Regions from separate parts of the Pseudoalteromonas sp. ABV4_021 genome, predicted to be linked through region 1. Evidence: predicted binding sites of a transcription regulator. Region 1 holds the regulator's gene; the other holds the start of a gene.

Region 1 (3,335 bases):
AAAAATAAGAGCTATTTTAGTTCTTTCAAAAAAGCACCTAAGGGTGCTTTTTTTGTGCCTAAAATTTAATATGAATTTTTGTCATGTGATATGGTTTTTCTATGTCTTTTTATTCTAAATAGATGGCTATATACTGGATTATAGATAGCTTCAATATTCATTATTTTTACTATCTGTTGGCAAAATAGTAGCTGTCGAGTGTAAAAAATAGATGGTTGTGAATCTGGTCGGATCTGAATTAACTTCAATCTGGTAATGATTTAGCAGAAAATATCCACAAGCCTATTGTTGTAAATTCAACTATGGTCTTAGGTTAAGATATAACCGCATTTAACTTCTATTTACTCTAAATGCCGTACTATTAAACCAGTATCTCTCACTTTTAACATCGTAGGATAAGGCACGCATGTCTGACATAAGAGAAAAAGCGCTACAATACCATTCTGAACCCGTTCCTGGAAAAATCAGCATCGAATTAACCAAACCAGCAGAGACAGTTAATGATCTTGCATTAGCGTATAGCCCTGGTGTTGCTGAACCGGTTCGTGAGATCGCAGCAGATCCGAACAATGCATACAAATATACTGCAAAGGGTAATATGGTCGCTGTTATCTCAAACGGTACTGCAATTTTAGGTTTAGGTAATTTAGGGCCGCTTGCATCAAAACCTGTTATGGAAGGTAAGGCGTTATTATTTAAGCGTTTTGCTGGTTTAGATTCAATTGATATTGAAGTTAAGCACCGTACTACCGAAGACTTTATTAATACTGTAGAAAATATTGCAGATACTTTTGGTGGTATTAACCTGGAAGATATTAAAGCGCCAGAGTGTTTTGAAATTGAAAAAGCGCTTATTGAACGTTGTAGTGTGCCAGTATTCCATGATGACCAACACGGTACCGCAATTGTAACCGCGGCAGGCATGTTGAATGCGCTAGAGATTCAAGGTAAAAAGCTAAAAGATGCATTAATTGTATGTTTAGGTGCAGGTGCAGCAGCAATTGCATGTATGGAGCTGTTAATTAAATGTGGTGCACAACGTGAGCACATTTATATGCTTGATAGAAAAGGGGTTATTCATACGCGCCGTGATGACCTAAATGAATACAAAATGTTGTTTGCGAATAATACAGATAAGCGCACCTTACAAGATGTTATTGAAGAAGCAGACGTATTTGTGGGAGTTTCTGGCCCTGACTTATTGGCTCCTGAAGATCTAAAATTAATGGCAGATAAGCCTGTGGTATTTGCGTGTTCTAACCCTGATCCTGAAATTAAGCCTGAAGTAGCCAATGCTGCGCGCAATGATTTAATTATGGCTACAGGTCGTTCAGATTACCCTAACCAAGTTAACAACGTATTATGCTTCCCATTTATTTTCCGTGGTGCGCTTGATGTGCGCGCAACAGCGATCAATGACGAAATGAAAATTGCGGCGGTAAATGCGATTCGCGAAATTGCTAAAGAGCCGGTACCGCAAGAGGTATTGTCTGCGTCTGGTGAATCAAATCTTGAATTTGGTAAAGATTATATTATTCCTAAACCTATGGACCCGCGTTTGCTTCCACGTGTAGCGCGTGCGGTTGCAGAAGCAGCAGTTGAGTCGGGTGTTGCACAAATCGAAATGCCAGAAAACTACATGCTTTAACTGGGTTAAAAGCAAAAAAAACCTCAGCAAATGCTGAGGTTTTTTTTATTCATCTTCAAGCTCTGGAACCGGTAAGCCGCGTTCAGCAAGAATTTCTTTTACCCTTTGTGGAATATGCTCAGGGTTATCTTTTCTTAGATCTTCATCGTCAGGCAATGGCTGACCTGTAAACGCATGCAAAAATGCTTCACACAGTAGTTCGCTATTAGTTGCATGACGTAAGTTATTTACTTGTCTACGAGTGCGCTCGTCTGTCAGTACTTTCAATACGTTAAGTGGGATAGATACGGTAATTTTTTTCACTTGTTCTGATTTTTTACCGTGTTCTGCATATGGGTGAATATATTCACCGTTCCATTCAGTTGCCATAAAGTGTACTAGCCTATATCTGTTACGATTTAATTTTGACGATAGCCTGCATATTAAGAGGCAAAATTTTATCGTTTTAAAATATATAGTCAAATATCATTTATTTGGCTATATAGACGTGTAAAAGTTTTGACTTCCACTGTTTAGTGGTTTAACCTTTTAGACGTCTAAACATCTAAGTGGCAGAGTTATGAAGCAGAACAAACAAACAACCCTTGCTGTTCGCAATGGCATTACCGCAGATAAACACCATGGTGCGGTTGTTCCACCATTATATTTATCGACGACTTATTCGTTCGCCGATTTTGATAAAAAGCGTGACTATGATTATGGCCGTAGTGGCAATCCTAATCGCGATATTTTGGCTGATACGCTTGCTAAGCTAGAAGGTGGTGAAAAGGGGATTGTAACTGCAACAGGTATGGCTGCTGTTCACTTGTGCACACAAATTTTAACGCCAGAAGATACCATTTTAATTCCTCATGATTGCTATGGTGGCAGTTACCGTTTATTCACAAGCCTTGAAAAACGCGGTTTATTAAAGGTAGCGGTTGTCGACTTTACACAAGCGTCTTGCTATGAGCAGATTAAAGCCATTAAACCTAAGCTAGTGTGGATTGAAACGCCAAGTAACCCAGTTTTACGTTTAACTGATATTGCCAAAGTCGTGGAAGTTTCTCACTCGGTAGGGGCGTTAGTGGGAGCTGACAACACGTTTTTATCTCCAGCATTACAAAACCCAATTTCATTTGGCGTAGATATTGTGATCCACTCAACTACAAAATACATCAATGGCCACTCAGATGTTGTTGGTGGCGTGGTTATCACACGCACTGTTGAGTTAGGCGAAGAGCTCGCTTGGTGGGCAAATAATATTGGCATTACAGGTACGCCATTTGATGCGTATTTAACGCTGCGTGGTATTCGTACTTTAAATGTGCGCATTAAACAGCACCAAGAAAACGCATTTGCCATCGCACGTTACTTAGAGACCTGTGAGCATGTAGAGAAAGTTTATTACCCAGGCCTTGAAAGTCATCCACAACATGACTTAGCAAAAGCACAGCAAAAAGGTTTTGGTGGCATGGTGAGCTTTAGTATTAAAGGCACAATTGAAGATACGGCTAAATTTTTAACGAGTGTAGAGCAGTTCAGCCTCGCTGAATCACTTGGTGGCGTAGAGAGCTTAATTTGTCACCCGGCTACTATGACACACGCCGGCATGGCGCCTGAAGCGCGAATTAAAGCGGGCGTGAACGATACGTTAATTCGTATCTCTGTTGGTATTGAAGATGTTGAAGATTTAATCGCAGATCTC
Region 2 (3,335 bases), 2.2 Mb from region 1:
ACAACAAGGGAAACCAACACCAAAACATGTGTAATATAGACAAATGCCGGAGTTGTTAAGTAAGGTTTGGCAAGGCGTACAATTCTTTGTTGGTTAATATTGTTTGCTATTTCAGGGTAATGCTTGATTGAAAGGTACATAACTTCACCGTGTAGTTTTTTTATCACTTGCTAGAGCGGTTATCATAGCAACTTACTGAATTTTAGGCATAAAAAAAAGCGCCAAAGGCGCTTTTTCTCAATCAGGCGGTTATTATAAACCAGCAGCGGCGCGAAGTGCGTCTGCTTTGTCTGTTTTTTCCCAGCTGAATGCTGTGAATGTATCTTCGCCTACCGTCATTTCGAACGGTTCACGACCGAAGTGACCGTATGCTGCAGTCATTTGGTACATTGGGTGAAGTAGGTCAAGCATCTTAGTAATACCGTAAGGACGTAAGTCGAAGTGCTCACGTACTAGCTCTACTAATTTCTCTTCAGAGATTTTACCTGTGCCGAATGTATCAACTGTGATTGACGTTGGCTCAGCAACACCGATAGCGTAAGAAACTTGGATTTCACACTTATCAGCAAGACCAGCTGCAACAATGTTCTTAGCAACATAGCGACCCGCGTATGCAGCAGAGCGGTCAACTTTTGAAGGATCTTTACCAGAGAAAGCACCACCACCGTGACGTGCCATACCGCCGTAAGTATCTACGATGATTTTACGACCAGTAAGACCACAGTCACCAACAGGGCCACCGATTACGAAACGGCCAGTTGGGTTAATGAAGTATTTAGTGTCTTCCGTTAAAAGCTCAGCTGGTAGCGTGTGCTTAATAATGTTTTCCATTACAGCATCTACTAGTGCGTCTTGCTCGATGTCTGGGTTGTGCTGAGTAGATAGTACAACTGCATCAATTGCAACAGGCTTACCGTCTTCATATACGAAGGTTACCTGAGATTTTGCATCAGGACGTAACCAAGGAAGAATACCTGACTTACGTGCCTCTGCTTGACGCTCAACAAGTAGGTGTGAGTAATAAAGTGGTGCTGGCATTAACGTTGGTGTTTCGTTAGTTGCGTAACCGAACATTAAACCTTGGTCACCAGCGCCTTGCTCTTCAGGCTTAGTACGGTCAACACCTTGTGCGATTTCAGGTGATTGTTGACCAATAAGGTTCATGATGCCACATGTGTCACCGTCAAAACCTACGTCAGATGATGTGTAACCGATATCTGTGATTACTTTACGTGTGATTGACTCGAGGTCTACCCACGCATCTGTTGAAATTTCACCAGAGATAATTGCAACACCTGTTTTAACCATTGTTTCACAGGCAACACGCGCATGCTTATCTTGTGTGATAATTGCGTCTAAAACCGCATCAGAAATTTGGTCAGCGATTTTATCCGGATGACCCTCAGATACTGACTCAGAAGTAAATAAAGTTCTTGCCATGGTATTTCTACTCACTCACAAAAAATGCGCGTTGCCACAAGGATTTGCGCAGGTTCAATTAAATGGTCGCGTATTCTACCGAATAACGACGCTGCAAACAATAACTTTACGCCTAGACGTCTAAAAAAAATTAAAAGTGAAATTTCTTCACCGTTACTAGGCTGTTTTGTGCATAAAGAAGCTAGATTATAGTCGGTTTTCCATTGCTCCGCGTGTGCTTATAGGTAAGAATAGAGCTGCGTGGGTACATTGACCAATAAGTACTTCCTATTGCCAGTGCTTATTGGCCAATGTATCCAAATTATGACAGCAAACAAATAATGAGGTAGGAAAATCCATGCCGTCACGTAAAGAACTAGCAAATGCTATTCGCGTTCTATCTATGGACGCTGTGCAACAGGCCAAGTCTGGCCACCCTGGTGCCCCTATGGGTATGGCAGACATTGCTGAAGTGCTATGGCGCGACTATTTAAACCATAATCCAGCAAACCCTGATTGGGCTGATCGCGACCGATTTATTCTGTCAAATGGTCACGGCTCAATGCTAATTTATTCTTTACTGCATTTATCTGGCTATGATCTTCCAATTGAGGAAATTAAAAACTTCCGTCAAATGCACTCTAAAACACCGGGTCACCCTGAATACGGGTATGCACCGGGTGTTGAAACAACTACAGGCCCATTAGGTCAAGGTATTACTAACGCGGTTGGTATGGCTATTGCTGAAAAAGCACTTGCGCATCAGTTTAACCGTGAAGGTCACGATATTGTTGACCACTTTACTTACTGTTTCCTAGGCGATGGTTGCCTTATGGAAGGTATTTCACACGAAGCGTGTTCACTAGCAGGTACATTAGGCCTTGGTAAACTTGTCGCGTTTTGGGATGACAACGGTATTTCAATCGACGGTGAAGTAGAAGGTTGGTTCACTGATGATACAGCAGCACGTTTTGAGTCTTACGGCTGGCATGTTGTGCGTAACGTAGATGGTCACGATAGTGAAGCTATTCGCGCGGCAATCGATGAAGCACGTGCAGAAACGGGCAAACCAACATTAATCTGTTGTAAAACAGTAATTGGCTATGGTTCACCAAACAAATCAGGTAGCCACGACTGTCACGGTGCACCGTTAGGTGATGCTGAAATTGCAGCTGCACGTGAATTTTTAAACTGGGAGCACGGTGCTTTCGATATTCCAGCTGATATTTATGCGGATTGGAATGCAGTTGAAGCGGGTACCGTAAAAGAAGCTTCTTGGGCTGAAAAGTTTGATGCGTATAAAGCGGCTTTCCCTGAACTAGCGGCAGAGTTTGAACGTCGTCAAAAAGGTGAATTACCAGCAGATTGGGCTGAGAAGTCACAAGCCTATATTGAAGGTCTTCAGGCAAACCCTGAAAACCCAGCGACACGTAAAGCATCACAAAATGCACTAAATGCGTTTGGCCCTATGTTACCTGAGTTTATGGGTGGTTCTGCTGACCTTGCAGGTTCAAATCTGACACTTTGGGAAGGTTCAAAAGGCTTAACAGCAAACGACGCATCAGGTAACTACATCTTCTACGGTGTACGTGAATTTGGTATGTCGGCAATTATGAATGGTATTGCGCTGCATAAAGGCTTTATTCCTTACGGTGCGACGTTCTTAATGTTTATGGAATACGCGCGTAATGCAGTACGTATGGCGGCGCTTATGAAGCAGCCTTCAATCTTTGTGTATACGCACGATTCAATCGGTCTAGGCGAAGATGGTCCCACGCACCAACCAGTTGAACAGCTAGCAAGCATGCGTTTAACGCCTAACCTAGTTAACTGGCGCCCATGTGACCAAGTTGAGTCTGCAATTGCATGGCAAGATGCGATTGAGCGTAAAGATGGTCCAACATCACTGGTATTTA

Evidence for each region. Region 1 encodes MetJ, which represses methionine synthesis genes. Its sites were predicted from a motif close to TAGACGTCTAGACGTCTA; they were not measured.
Region 2: metK (methionine adenosyltransferase) is a predicted target of MetJ. The motif match lies at 1,546-1,563, and genes of this name have one in related genera.

Annotation. Positions count from the first base shown of each region.
Region 1 is NZ_JBSWVB010000001.1:2,681,343-2,684,677, reverse strand. Features, by position in the region: gene rpmE (50S ribosomal protein L31) at 1-8, shown strand, start outside; gene ACXAFE_RS12455 (malic enzyme-like NAD(P)-binding protein) at 407-1,648, shown strand; gene metJ (met regulon transcriptional regulator MetJ) at 1,694-2,017, opposite strand; gene metB (cystathionine gamma-synthase) at 2,208-3,335, shown strand, end outside.
Region 2 is NZ_JBSWVB010000001.1:517,881-521,215, forward strand. Features, by position in the region: gene ACXAFE_RS02410 (hypothetical protein) at 1-140, opposite strand, end outside; gene metK (methionine adenosyltransferase) at 253-1,440, opposite strand; gene tkt (transketolase) at 1,778-3,335, shown strand, end outside.